Regions from separate parts of the Lysinibacillus sp. UBA5990 genome, predicted to be linked through region 2. Evidence: a T-box and tRNA genes for the amino acid it is inferred to sense, from the RefSeq annotation. Region 2 holds a T-box; the other regions hold tRNA genes.
The links. The T-box of region 2 lies ahead of argS (arginine--tRNA ligase). A T-box ahead of a tRNA ligase gene usually reads a tRNA of that ligase, here a tRNA-Arg.

Region 1 (5,092 bases), on a different contig from region 2:
CCAATTATGTCTTCTCAAAAATAACGGCATTAGTCAGTTTACCCTATCGATATTCAAAAATTGTAGGAAAGCAAAAGGACAACGACAACGACAACGCCTATACAAGCTATTACAAAACGTTGGATGAAAGATTGAGGGTGTCTTATACAATAGGGGACAACACTCAAACTAATTTTGACCAATGGCTTGTAGAGCGTTATCATTCATGGGCAATATGGAACGAGACATTATTTCGTATTGATATTCAACATACACCGTGGGAATTACGACAGGCTGAAGTAAAGATACAAAGCAATACGTTAGCTTCTTTTATGAAGGGAACCTTCCAGGGGACACGACCCATTGCACATTATGCAAAGAAAAAAGAGGCAAAAGTTTTTCCTCCAGTGATTGAACAACGAAAAACAAGATCTAACCAAAATTAGACCTTGTTTTTTGTAAGTGAGAGAAAAACCTGTTTTTATTTTAAAAGAGATAACAAAATTGCATGACAATAGCGCCGGCAATCATATCTGACATGGCAAGTGCCTCCGCCTCAATGTCATCAAATATGTCCACGTCGGCTTGATAATCTTTTTGGATCATGGACACGGCTTCATTCTTTGTTAAAGCCAAATGCATATAAAACATCTTTTGTACGGCCTCTATACTTAAATAAGGATTGATCGTATGCAAAAATTGTGCAATATCGTCTGCATTACGATACCAATCTCTTTCTTTTGCCTCAGCCGTTGCAGTATCTCCTTTAGTAGCAGCAGTCACTAACTGAGCTGCAATAACAAGATGCTCTTTAATTAAAGCTGCATATCGATCCGCTATAGAGTCACCATAAAAGGGACGGAGGCAATTACCTAAATCGGTTGCATTTCGTAACAAACGCTGTTGTACAAAGGGTAAATCCGGCAAATTGAAAACGATGCTAATAATCGTCATCCGTGTCCAATTCACATGCTCCATCCACAGTAACCGATTCATCGCCATATAATCCGCCTCAGCTTTACTAATACAGCGTCGATTATCAGAAGAACGTAAAAAGTGACGAATTGGTGCTGTGTATTGCGTAGAGGGTGATTGATACGACTGGCTTAATGAAAACCCATTTGAATAAGGGTACAAAACTTCACTCCTTTTCATTCTTTTTCCTACACTAGCATACTCTCGGGTCGCTCTATGTATGAAAGCAAAGAAGGCAAAGGGAGGAGGTATAGCATCAATCCTCGTACATCATTTTCTTCGTCATCCCACCGTCGACCGTTAAGTTAATGCCCGTAACAAAATCATTCAACGGATTTGTTAAATAAAGACATGCTTGAGCAATATCCTCTGGCACACCCACTCTCCCAGACAAATGCTGGGCATGGTCAATCGGACGAAGCTCCTCATAATTGCCAGTCTCAATCCACCCAGGCGAAATACAATTCACAGTGATCTGATCAGGACCAAACGATCGTGCTAAAGCATGAGTCAATGCCACAATCCCACCTTTTGTAGCGGTATAGGCTTCAGTAAAAGGCTCAGACATTTCAGCCCGTGTAGAGGCTAGACATACAATCGAGCCACCTTTGGCATTGTGCCTCATCACTTTCGCAGCCTCCCTTGCACAGAAAAGGGCACTCGTTAAATTCGTTTGCAAGAGATCATTCCACTCCTCCCACGTAATATCATAAGGGGATATATGTCGAAACTTTCCAGCATTATTAATGAATATATGAATCGTCCCATATTGTACTACCGCTCGTCGCATCAATGAAACAATATCCTGTTCCTTCGCCACATCCGTATGAACAAAGATGACAGAGAAGCCCTGATCGAGCAAATCCTTCTCTAATTGCTGACCTAATCCCTTATTTATATCAGCAATGACCACCTTCGCACCCAGTCGTGCATACGCCAGCACAATGCCTTTGCCTATTCCTTGTGCACCACCAGTAACAACTACAACAGCATCCTTAAACATCTACATACCTCCCATTGATTTCTAGCCAATATTTTAACAAAAATTTTCATGTTCGACCTATCGATAAGGCAAAAAAGTGGTATAATCTATATGGCTAAAACATAGGATAAAACATAGATGAGGGAAACCTTGCCTACATAGTAAAATTAATGTTGACATTACGCCATAAAATACATATAATAAATATTGTCCTTCCTATGAAATACATAAGAAACGACATCATGTCTCAGTAGCTCAGCAGGATAGAGCAACGGCCTTCTAAGCCGTCGGTCGGGGGTTCGAATCCCTCCTGGGACGTCAATAAAAGCCTTACAGCCATAACGGCTGTAAGGCTCTTTCTTTTTATTCATGATTGTATAATTCACTATTTGGTGCCCAAGAGGTGCCCAAATTAAAAGTGTTAGTGTGATTGGATCTATCTTCAATTCACTGGAAATAGTGATGTGTATAGGAATATTTATAAACGAAATAGGTGTAAGATTTTCTTCTTATATAGTTATTTTAATTTATTTGGATGACATTTTTTGAATTTGATTAGTACTATAAGACATTAAAAATGATTATTTAGTATTGAGTGAAATTTCCTATTTATGATACCATATAGATTAATACATATTTGGAGGAATTATTATGGAAAAGAGTAATATAAAGTTATTTTTATTACTAAGTTTATTTTATGTTTTAATTTTATCAGCATGTAATCAAAAAGAAGAAAGTGTTGATAAATCAGGTGAGAAGGAACAAGAAAAAGTAGAAACTTTAAATCAAGAGGAAAAAGAAAAAGCAGAAACATCAAATCAAGATGTTGAAAGTATCGAGAAAATTTCCAATAATGAAGAAATTGCTGAAGATAATCATTTAAATACATCTTTGACATTGGTTTTAGAAGATGTTATTCCTAGAGACCCAAGTATTGATCATAATGTATATGGATATGAATTAAATTTTATTTTGAAATATATTAACCATACAGATAAAGACATTAAAGGATTTTTAGCAGAAACATATTTTTATGATATGTTTGGTGAATTAGTATACACATTAGATTTCAAATACGAGTGGGATGTTATTCCTGCAAATGGTTCTACAAACTTCAATACTGCTGTTGATTTAAATCAATTCAAAGATGCAGATATGCGTTTTTATAATTTGCCATTTGAGAATATGACATTTAATTACAAAATTAAATCCATAATCTTTACGGATGGAACAAGTATATAAAAAGTAATGTTGACTCAAGACTCGGCGCATTTTTACTGTAGCAGCAATCATGGCCGCAATTGTATTAGCAGTTTCAGAGGTACTAAAAAAGACATTTAACCTTAATACACAGTACATGCCAATCACATCGGTAGTGATTGGTATTTTTATTGGTTTGGTTTTATGGCCGTTAGCTGAATATTCAATGTATGTCATGTTAATGGCTGGGTTTATTCCAGGTTTAATAGCGCCAGGTACATTTGATTTGTTAAAGGCGGCAAAAAAAGAAGGTGAGCAGTAATGGCTTACACTTTTAAACAAACCTTTTTGCCAGCAAGCAAGTATTCAATCAAGGTGCCATACACAATGGTGCCTCAATAAATCACTTCACAATACAGCCAATGACGCACCTGCAGCCAATGAAATTTCGTACATGATTGGCAATAACAATCAGGTTTCTTATCACGTTGCTATTGATGATAAAGAGGTAATTCAAGCTATACCATTCAACCGTAACGCTTGGCATTGTGGGGACGGTGGAGGTAGTTCCGATCCTAACCCCTTAAAGAAAGGTAATCGTCTTTCTATTGGTATTGAAATCTGTTACAGCAAAAGTGGTAGTGTACGCTATGGGGTTGCAGAGGAAAACGCTGTTCAATACATTGCAAAGCTTTTAAAAAAGTTTGGATGGGGTATTGAGCGAGTGAAGAAGCACCAAGATTGGAACGGCAAGTATTGCCCGCACCGTATATTGGCAGAAGACCGTTGGAATAGTTTCTTGAACCGTATTAAAAAAGCTATGGAATCAAATGAATCAGAACAACAAATTGTAGTGGATGATGATACGATGAAATTCACAAGCACAACCGCAAAAGCTGCAGTACGTGATTACATTCAACAAGCCGTAGACAAAAAGGTGATTGATAAATCTTGGTTGGAGAAATTCGATAATGGTACTATGACAAGCGGTGATTTTGAAGGTTTGAAAATTATCATTTCACAACGTAGCGCTTAACAACAATGACCAGCAAAGCTGAATTTATGCTGAGCTGGTCATTCTATAAACTATCAATATACAAATATAGTGGAATTATTACATAGAAAAAGGTTTAAGTGATAATGGACAGACATCTACCATTATTCTTTTTTTCGTTAAGGAAGATATTTATCTGTTGTTACTTCTACATTGTTTTCATTAGATACTGCATATCCACGTACCTCTTTATGATGTGAATTGTAGTAATATTCATAACGTATTGACGGAAGATCTTTATAAAAGACTATTACGTAAGTATCTCCTGTCTTGAAGTTATATTTCGCTTTCTTTGATTTAATATCTACCGTGTAATTTTGCGATTCTAAGAAATTATCAACTTCGTCAACTGTTTTCTCATGTTCTTTCCATTTTACAAAAGAATAACCAGCTATAATAAAAATTACTATTAAAAACAAAATTGTTAAAAATTTGGTTATTTTCAAAATAACACCACCTTTTGGTTATTTTTGGTATATAATGTAATTAGAATTCTAACATATGTTGAGTTCTAATTACAAATGGAAAGAGGATGATGGTACGATGTTCAAGAAGTTAGCGTTTTTCATGCTGTTTGTTTTATCATTTACTTTACTATTTAGTTTTGGTGGAGAGAAAGCAAGTGCAAGTGAAGAATTATCTAATGCACCAGATTTAAGTTATGAAACCTACGAAAAATTAGTCAATGAAGGGATACTAGGAGAAGATATCTCTTATGATTTATGGGTTTCAATTAATACGGAGTCTTCCGAGGGTGGAGCCTTTTCATCAGGAGTAGATGAACCGACGATATCTACTTTAGCGGCTTACACGTTAAAAACTGGTGATATATTAATTTCTAATGGTACTAGTTCAGCTGGGTTAACTGGACATGCAGGTATTGCAATTAGCACATCAGAAAT
Region 2 (5,092 bases):
TCCCGATTATAAATACGGCCAGCCACAAATAAATACCTGATAAAAGCCATAATAATGTAAAGCCTATCAGCCCTAAACAGCCTAATGCCACTGCCCAAGCTAATCGATTAGTCCATTTCTCCATAAGCATCGGCACAGCAATATTACCAATCATTTGTACAATGGACATAAACGTTAGCATCATACTCGCTTCCTTAAGCGTCATACCTTTGTCCTGTAAAAGAGGTGTAAGCCACGACATCATAGAGAAAAACAGTGAGGTTTGTAAGCCAAAATACAATAAAATTGACCAAGCACGTCCAGTTACCCAAGGATTACGTGCCGGTTCATTTTTAGCCAATTCTTCACTATCTGCCACTTGTTCTTTCGGAATTGCCCAGCTCCATAGAATAAGGGCGATCATAGCCAGTAAGGCCCACATACCCAGTGCAACTGTCCACTGATTATCAAAATACTGATAAAAGCTCACAGTCAATGCTGCACTTAATGTCGCACCAACGCCGATGCCAAATGAATAAATACCAATAACAATCGTAAAGCGTTGAGGGAATTTTTTCTTAATAAATGCATTTAATATAGGCCCAATCATCGCAATAGCCAAGCCTGCCGCAAAACTGGTAACAACTAATAAAAGATAGCTTTCTTCGAAAAAGCGTAGCCCATTTGCGAAGATGAGTATAACCATTAACAGCACGATTGCTAGTTTTGTTCCAAGCTTACGCTGAAATGGTACAGCAATAGGAGCAAATAAACCCATGCAAAAAACAGGGATGGATGTGAGAAAGCTCATACTCGTATTGGAAACCTGTAAGCTTGTCATGAGGACATTAAAGAGTGGCCCAATTCCCGTTACTGCGGGTCTCATATTCAGTGCCACAAAAAATATACTCATTACGACTAAAATCAGTGAAACGGTCCATTGTTTTTTATCCATTTTATTTAATCCTCTCTGCTGCCAGTCAATGGAAGAGTTTTTCTTTTATTCTTCTATCCTTTTACCATGTATTCAATAAATGGTCAATGATGCTCTAAGTGACCGTTCACTACATATTTTCTGGCGACTCAATGCCCAATAAAGCTAATGACTCTTTTAACACAATTGCTACACAATAACAGAGCGCTAGACGTGAATCTTGCTGGGCATCATCGGCTAATATTTTTTGATGAGCATAATATTTATTTAATAAACGTGCTAGCTGTAACGCATATTTTGCAATAACGGATGGGTCTGCCTGATTAAAAGCGGTGTCCACCACTTTCGGAAATTGTTCCAATAATAAAATGATTGGCCAAGCCTGTTGCCCTAATGGAGCAAATGTCTTCATTTGAGAGGGCACATCGCCTTTTGCCAAGATTGAGCAAATACGAGCATAGGTATACTGTACATAAGGCCCAGTTTCCCCTTCAAAATTCATCATTTGCTCGATGGAGAATTCAATATCGTTTAAACGATGATATTTTAGGTCATTAAAGATAACCGCTCCAACTCCTACTTGCTGTGCTACTCGCTCTTTCTGCTGCAAATGAGGGTTTTTGTCTTCTATATTGCGCTTAGCTGTCGCAATCGCCTCGGCTAACACATCAGCTAATAACACCACTTTTCCTTTACGTGTGGACATTTTCTTACCATCTTTAAGCATCATCCCAAACGGTACATGCTGTAAATCTTTTGCCCAGCCGTACCCCATTTTTTCGATCACCTGAAATAATTGTTTAAAATGGAGCGTTTGTTCATTGCCAACTACATAGAAAACTTTGTTCGGTTGATACTGTTGTTGTCGGTAAAAGGCAGCAGCTAAATCACGAGTTGCATAAAGTGTGGCGCCATCTGTTTTTGTTATTAAACAAGGAGGCATTCCCTCCATCTCTACTACAAAGGCACCATCAGATTCGATTAGAAGCCCTTTGCTTTGTAGCTCTGTCACAACCTCTGTCATTTTATCATTGTAAAAGGCTTCTCCTGTATATTCATCAAAATTGATACCTAGCAGCTGATAAATAGTCTGAAATTCATTTAACGATACATCGCGGAACCATTGCCACAATGCTAACGCCTCTGAATCACCATCTTCTAATGCTTTAAACGCGGAGCGTGCCATTTCATTTAATGTTGGATCTTGTTCGGCCATTGTATGAAATTTAACATAGATCTTTAATAATTCCTCAATAGGGGATGCTGTAATGGCTTCCTTATCACCCCATTTTTGATATGCAACGATAAGCTTGCCAAATTGGGTGCCCCAGTCCCCTAAATGATTAATACGAATAGCCTGGTAACCATTTTTCACGGCAATATTTGCCAAGGCATTCCCAATGACGGTTGAACGTAAATGCCCCATAGAGAACGGTTTTGCAATATTGGGCGAAGAAAAGTCGAGGACAACGCTTCCCATTTCGGTTTGATTCGTACCAAAATTTTGTTGTTCCTGCATAATAAGGCCCAACACTTGTTGCGTTACTTTTTCTTGATTTAAAAAGATATTGACATAGCCACCAACAGATTGCACCTGATGGATCATCTCATTTTGCAATTGGTTCGCTATTTCCGCTGCAATTTGTTGAGGTGGCTTCTTCCATATTTTAGCCAAGGTGAAGCATGGAAATGCCACATCGCCAACTTCTAAATTTTTTGGTTTTTCTAGTAATTGTTCCACGTCTTGAGTTGTTAGCTGATGCTTTAAAATTTCAGCAATATTGTTTGCAATTTGTTTATTCATATATAGTCTCCTCCATTTTCAATAAAAAAAGCCCCCGCCTCTATAATTAGAGACGAGAGCATAGTAATCCCGTGGTACCACTCTAGTTGCCATTTATAATGACCACTTTCCATTGTTAACGAGGTGACGCCCCGCTATTCTCTACTAGTAGTTCGAGAACCTTCTCCAAAGTGCGCTTCATTCATGGATTCTGTATTAGGCTCACACCATCCCTAACTCGCTTTCCAGTTGTCCCATCAATTACTCTCTTTTTCATCGAATTTTTCTATGATTTTGACATATTTTACAGGAGTCTTCTCTTGGCGTCAACATTTTTTGTATTAAATAATCATTGTCATCACTTCAGGGAGTCTAGAATATCTTGCCTGGTCAGCAACAACGTTGGCACTGATTGCATCTGCATTCACCTTCATGAGTTACAGACGGCATTCAAACGATCCACATAAAAAAAACGCTCCTCATTTAGAGGAACGTTCTTTTTCTATATAATGAATGACATCTGCCATGATGGCATACATCTCTTTTAACTTCAGTTGCTTATTGTCTTTCACTTTTTTCGCTACTTTTTCAGTAACAATTTCTTTTTCAATTAAGCTTTCCCAGCTTGTTCCAGTTGATTCATCGATAAGCACATCTGCCAAATATTGCGCCAGCTCATCTCGCGTAATAGCTTCATCACCCGTGCTATATACCTTATTAATGACAATCTCCAGCTCATCTTTTTTATTGGCTGTACTCTCTCCGCCTGCACGAATCATACTTTCTTTAAACATTTTAGCAAACTTAATTTTCGTTGCCTTACTGTCGACCTTTAAATCATTATCATAACCACCCACTACAAGTCCATAGTTAATTAACGATTGAATGGCTTCATCATACCATTCGCCCTGATAAGGATAGTCCACAGAAAATGAATTGATGTAGGCACCTTGTTTATCCAATTGCTCTCTTAACGTAGCTATTAATTTTTTATCCTTGCTCATTTCTCTAAAAGTAACATCTTGTTGAAGAGCCAGTGCTGCCGCTGTCCCTGCCGCTTCCCCAGTCACCATACCAGTCGGAACAATTCGGGCACTTCCCGCTGCTAAAGATGAATAACCAGCAGAACGTCCTACAACAAGTAAACCATCAATATCCTTTGGTACTAGAGATCGGAAAGGAATCGCATATTGCTTCGGTGCAGAAATGACATAGCCATAATCATGTGGTGTTTGAGCCTGCACATCTACCGGATAAGAGGCAATGCCAATGCTATCCCAATGATCACGATTTTGCCAAATATCGGACATTGGTAATTGATATTCCGCCCAGATATGTCTAGTTTCTCGTACATAAAGCTCTTCTGGGAAGCTGACGATTTCTGCTTTTTCAAATCCAGGGAAGTTTTCCTGTAAATATTTAATTACATGCAATGTTTCTTTTTTACCTGCAGCAATGGCCGCCTGCTTCGAATGATCATTTAAGCCATCAATCCCGAAAATTTGTAAGGCATTAATAAAATATTCATCATCCACTCGCGCTAAATTTAACCCTCTTAATCTTGTACCTTCTTGTAAAGGTTTATATTCATCATGAAGCTTTGTAAAGCCCCACATAACGGTATGATTCAAGTTAGCCCCGCCAAATACATCTGACTTGGCCGCTTTTTTTACTTGATCCCAATCAACATTTTTCAAGTGAAGCATTAATGTTACAGCCATGCGCTTATCCTTTATCCCTATATCTTCACCACCGACGAAGAAAGGAACTTTAGACATCGTAGCAAAATCCGCATCCTGTGTAGCATCTATGAATGATTTTCCATTTACGACATATGTACCGTATTCATTTTTTAGCTCAACAGACGTTAGTTGGTGTTGTTGAAGATTCGCTTTGACAACTTCCGTTTGCACCGACAATGTTAAATTGGGTTCCTCATCAATCAGCTTTTTAAATGCTGCTTTAGCTCCGACGATACCAAAAGCATCATTGCCTCGAACAAGCTCATGCCATTCTTTAAAAATACCTTCACTGATGGAATTATTATGACCATCACGTGGAATATCTAGGAAATTCAACATCCCATATGTAAATAATCCACCCAATTCTTCACGTTTTTCTACTAATAATGTTTTAGCCCCATTACGTGCTGAAGCAACCGCAGCAGCGACACCTTCAGGCTCACCACCTATGACAATTACATCATATTCAGACTCTATATTGTTAATTGGTACTGGCTTTTTATACTCATCCACTAATTTATTGTATGCCATAGAGTTTGTTATTTCTTTGATAAAATAGTAGCTTCCAAACCCAAGTAAAACTACTAAGATAGAAGTGGCTGTCCATAATAAGCCCTTACCCATAATATACCTCCGATTGTTAATATTTCCAAT
Region 3 (5,092 bases), on a different contig from region 2:
TATCTCGGTAGTTCCAGACAATGTCCCAGCGTAGGTCAAAGATGTCCATCCGAAAACCCCATTTCCCCTTTAAAGTCATATCAATTAAATGAGTCGCTAGCATATTGCTTCGCGAGTGGCATTACCATTTTATTATTCGAAATCAGTACCTGTAATTTCTTTTAATTTACCGTTTTCTTTAATCTTTTTCAGACCTTCATTTAATTTATCTAATAGCTCTTTATTCCCCTTTTGAACCATAAAGCCATAGTATTCTTTTTCGAATGCGTCATCTTGAATGACTTTAATTTTTTGATCTGGATGCGCTTTAATATATTCGTATACTACCGCATTGTCTCCAATAGCTGCGTCAACATTACCATTTAACATCTCTTGAATTGCGATTGGCTGACTTTCGAAAGCCATGATATTTGTACTTGCTTCACCTTGTAGCTTTTTAGCTGCCATATGACCAGTAGCATTAATTTGTACGGACACCTTTTTATCTTTTAATTCATCTAATGATTTAATCTTTGAATCTTCTTTCACAACAATTAATAATTGAGATTCATAGTATGGCTCAGTAAAATCAAATGATTCTTTGCGCTCATCTGTAATTGTAATCCCTGAGGCACCAATATGTGTTTCACCATTTTTAATTGTTTGGAAAACGGGTTCCCAACCAATATTATTCCACTCTACTTCGAAATCCATTTCATCAGCAATTGCTTTTAAAATATCGACATCAATCCCCACAATTTTCCCTTTATCGTCAACAGATTCAAACGGTGCAAAAGTTGCTTCTGTCCCTACTTTATATACTTTCTTTCCATCTCCACCTTCTGAAGGTGTACTACCCGAAGAGGCATTGTCCTTTGTGCCACATCCTGCAAGTGCTAAAGTTAGCGCTGCTATAATCATAAGTAACATCCAAGCTGTTTTTTTCATTGCATTTCCCCCTATTTCGATAATTTTCCATTCTGCGTATTATTTTTCGCAATTCGGAAATGTTAGACTATTAGGTCAATTATATTAATATTATAGTATTTGTACAACAACTTTTCGCATAAAACTAAATATTTTTTCATATTAATTAATGGTAAATTCATTTAAATAGAAAAAATAAGCATTAATAACAATAAAACGAACCTAAAACTAATATATATACAATAGAAGCAATGCCAAATTTCGATAAATTTAAACAAAAAAAAGAATCCCCTCAGAAAGGATTCTTTTTTTCGGCTATTACTAGCCTTCACGGACAGTATGTTCACTAAAAAATAATTTGGAGTTGTTGCTTTTTTGAAGGTTTGAAAGGCATAAATAGGGGAATAATGCCAACTAGGACAGTATTCCCATTACTTTTCCTCTCTATCTCCACTAAGCAGGCTGCTAAACTACTTATTAGGAGATTGAGCTATTACAGTATATCAATATTCAGTAAAATGGCGCCCTCGGAGGGAATCGAACCCCCAGTGCAAGAACCGGAATCTTACGTGTTATCCATTACACCACGAGGGCAAAAAACACAAAAAAAAAGTACTCACCCTAGGCTTACGAAAAGCATGATGTAGATAATCCTCATTTTGAAGCATACCTGCAAAATAGTGTCCTGTACTTTCAAACTTATAACCTTACCTATTATACAAACGTATCACATATAATTCAACCATAGAATGCAAAAAGAATTTATTTTTTTTTATTTTAATTAATTTCACTTTAACAGGGTTAATATTTGACCTTCCCTGACTATAATGTGTATGATAAGGTTACAGCTGAAATAACAATGTAGATTTCAGCAAAGGTAATCGAATTTAGTTTTTTGAAGGAGGATTTAACATGAATTTAATTCCTACAGTTATTGAACAAACAAGCCGTGGTGAACGTGCATATGACATTTATTCACGTCTACTTAAAGACCGCATTATCCTTTTAGGAAGTGCTATTGATGACAATGTGGCAAACTCAATTGTCGCACAGCTACTTTTCCTACAAGCAGAAGATCCAGACAAAGACATTTCTCTTTACATTAATTCGCCAGGTGGATCAATTACGGCTGGTATGGCTATTTATGACACAATGCAAATTATTAAGCCAAAAGTTCAAACGATTTGTATTGGTATGGCTGCATCAATGGGAGCATTCTTACTTGCCGCGGGTGAACCTGGTAAACGTTTTGCATTACCAAATGCAGAAGTAATGATTCACCAACCACTAGGTGGCGCACAAGGTCAAGCGACAGAAATTGAAATTGCTGCTAAACGCATTTTATTCTTACGTGAAAAATTAAACGGCATTTTATCTGAACGCACTGGTCAACCACTTGAAGTCATTGCAAGAGACACAGATCGTGATAACTTCATGACTGCTGAACGTGCAAAAGAATATGGTTTAATCGATCACATTATGCACCGTAGTACGGATAATAAATAATACTAAAAAGCCTCACAGAAATTACTCTGTGAGGCTTCTTTATTTGTTTGTTAATCTTCATTTTCAATAATTGTAGCTAATGCTGTAACCGCTTGCTCAGCATCATTGCCTTCACTACTTAACGTTACTTCGGTACCTTTCGCAACCGCTAAGCTCATGACACCCATTATCGATTTGGCATTCACTTTTTTTTCATCTTTTTCTAGAAAGATATCCGCACTGAAACGATTGGCCTCCTGCACAAATAGTGCCGCTTGTCTAGCTTGTAGTCCTAATTTTAATTTAACCTGGACTCTTCTCTCGATCATTCTCAAAACTCCCCTTCACTACCGTTCATCTATTAGTTTTATCTTACCTTACTTACTAGCAAAAGAACAATAAGCGATTACGCATGACTTTCATACCTGAAAAGTATGATAACTTAACCACCTATTTTTTCACCGCGTCTTAATGCATCTGCTATTTCGTCTATTTTTCTTAAACGATGGTTGACACCTGATTTGCTGACGGTACCACTGGATACCATTTCACCAAGTTCTTTTAATGTAACATCTTGATACTCTACTCGTAATCGTGCAATTTCACGAAGCTTTTCTGGTAATTGGTCAAGACCAATTGAATTTTCAATAAATCGAATATTCTCTACCTGTCGTAATGCTGCTCCAATTGTTTTGTTTAGATTGGCCGTTTCACAGTTCACAATACGATTGACACTATTGCGCATGTCTCGCAATATCCGAACATCCTCAAATTTCATCATTGCCTGATGGGCACCTACAATATTAAGGAAATCAGAAATTTTTTCCGCTTCTTTTAAATAAGTAACAAAGCCTTTTTTGCGTTCAATTGTTTTGGCATTGAGTTCAAATTCATTCATTAAATCCATCAATGCCTCGCCATGTTCTTTATATAAAGAATAAATTTCTAAATGGTAGGCGGACGTTTCTGGGTTATTGACAGAGCCTCCTGCTAAAAATGCACCTCTTAAATAGGCTCTTTTTTGACCATTTCTTTTAATGAGCTTTCTTGAGATCGTATGATTAAATTGAAAGTCGTCTGAGATGATTTCTAAATCAATTAACAGCTCGCGTGCTCCTTCTCTTACACGGCAAATATATACATTATTTTTTTTCAATCGCATTTTCTTACGAACTAGCAATTCCACATTGTACGGATACAATTTTTTCATAATCGTATATAGTCTTCTTGCAATTGCAGCGTTTTCAGTTTGCACGTCCAAGCTTAGTTGTTTATTCGCAAAGGATAATGAACCATTCATACGAATTAGGGCAGAAACTTCTGCTTTCATACAATGATTGTCCGCTTCTATTTGGGTTAATTCCTTTTTTGTTTCAGAAGCAAAAGACATATCACGCCCCCCTTTCAATCATAATTTCTATGTATATGTTCATCTTACCATATACAATAAACACTTTATGTTTCTAGTATCGGTTCTCTTACCGATCATAAATACCTGCATAATCTACCAGCCATTCTGCAACATTCGTAGCATTATGTCGAACCGTACCATCTGATCGAATTGTAGCAATATCGCGCCTTATAACCTCTAATCCCATACTTTCAAGCTTTGCCACATCAAACGTCACTGGCTCTGCTCTTTCTTCTTTATACAATTCTTTTACAGGATTCGGCAGTTCTTCATCATTAACTAAAATCGAATCAATAAAGGAAGCGCCAACATGCTTATGTATGGCTGATACATGATCACCTGCTGTATAAGAAATGGTTTCACCTTTTTGTGTCATTAAATTACAAACATATATTTTTCTTCCTTTAGCTTTTACAACAGCTTCCCCAATCTCTTTGACAAGGAGATTCGGAATAATACTTGTGTATAAGCTTCCTGGGCCAATTAATATATAGTCTGCACGCTGAATTGCTCGAATAGCTTCTGGTAACGGTTGCACGTTTTCAGGTACTAAAAAAACGCGATCAATGCGTTTTGTCGCTGTTGGGATTTTTGATTCACCTTCAATGATTGAACCGCCCTCTAACACAGCATGTAAATTAATTTTTTTATTGGCTGCTGGTATTACACGGCCATGTACTTTTAACACCTTCCCCATCTCACTTATAGCATGGTTAAAATCACCAGTAATATCTGTAAGTGCTGTTAGCATTAAGTTGCCTAAGGAATGGCCACGTAAATCCTCTGACGCTGAAAAACGGTATTGAAACATTTGTTCCACTAGCGGTTCAATATCTGATAATGCCGCAATGACATTACGAACATCACCCGGTGGTGGGATATCATAATCATCTCGTAAACGTCCTGAAGAGCCGCCATCGTCTGCTACCGTCACAATAGCAGTAATATCAAATGGATGGTGCTTGAGCCCACGAAGTAATGTTGATAGTCCTGTTCCACCACCAATTACCACAAGCTTTGTTTGCTTTTTCCCCATTCACTCATTCCTTTCTACGATTAATATCACGATGCGTAATAACCGTATTCTCTTTGCTGGCTAGATAAGCCCCAAAAAACTCTGCTAAAGTTACTGAACGATGCTGACCACCAGTGCAACCAAAAGCGATAACAAGTTGTGATTTACCTTCTTGTCGATAAAGAGGAATCATAAAGTCGAACAAATCCGTTAGTTTTTGTATCAGTATCTGCGTATCCTCCAAGGCTAAAACATAAGAGGATACTTCTGTTTGA

Region 1: it has a tRNA-Arg gene. The T-box ahead of argS (arginine--tRNA ligase) is inferred to sense a tRNA for this amino acid. The anticodon was not compared.
Region 3: it has a tRNA-Arg gene. The T-box ahead of argS (arginine--tRNA ligase) is inferred to sense a tRNA for this amino acid. The anticodon was not compared.

What each region holds. Positions count from the first base shown of each region.
Region 1 covers NZ_DJAY01000011.1:240,865-245,956, forward strand. Annotated here, with positions in the region: gene B3D94_RS08630 (YqjF family protein) at 1-425, shown strand, start outside; gene B3D94_RS08635 (hypothetical protein) at 466-1,134, opposite strand; gene B3D94_RS08640 (SDR family NAD(P)-dependent oxidoreductase) at 1,211-1,957, opposite strand; tRNA gene B3D94_RS08645 (tRNA-Arg) at 2,181-2,254, shown strand; gene B3D94_RS08650 (hypothetical protein) at 2,588-3,178, shown strand; gene B3D94_RS08655 (hypothetical protein) at 3,228-3,458, shown strand; gene B3D94_RS23005 (peptidoglycan recognition protein family protein) at 3,591-4,172, shown strand; gene B3D94_RS08665 (DUF3139 domain-containing protein) at 4,310-4,636, opposite strand; gene B3D94_RS08670 (hypothetical protein) at 4,734-5,092, shown strand, end outside.
Region 2 covers NZ_DJAY01000015.1:1,289,440-1,294,531, reverse strand. Annotated here, with positions in the region: gene B3D94_RS19055 (CynX/NimT family MFS transporter) at 1-934, opposite strand, end outside; gene argS (arginine--tRNA ligase) at 1,044-2,717, opposite strand; T-box leader at 2,763-2,982, opposite strand; gene B3D94_RS19045 (FAD-dependent oxidoreductase) at 3,176-5,062, opposite strand.
Region 3 covers NZ_DJAY01000005.1:190,148-195,239, forward strand. Annotated here, with positions in the region: gene B3D94_RS03905 (amino acid ABC transporter permease) at 1-49, opposite strand, end outside; gene B3D94_RS03910 (basic amino acid ABC transporter substrate-binding protein) at 133-927, opposite strand; tRNA gene B3D94_RS03915 (tRNA-Arg) at 1,426-1,500, opposite strand; gene clpP (ATP-dependent Clp endopeptidase proteolytic subunit ClpP) at 1,819-2,412, shown strand; gene B3D94_RS03925 (HPr family phosphocarrier protein) at 2,463-2,720, opposite strand; gene whiA (DNA-binding protein WhiA) at 2,834-3,781, opposite strand; gene B3D94_RS03935 (gluconeogenesis factor YvcK family protein) at 3,870-4,838, opposite strand; gene rapZ (RNase adapter RapZ) at 4,843-5,092, opposite strand, start outside.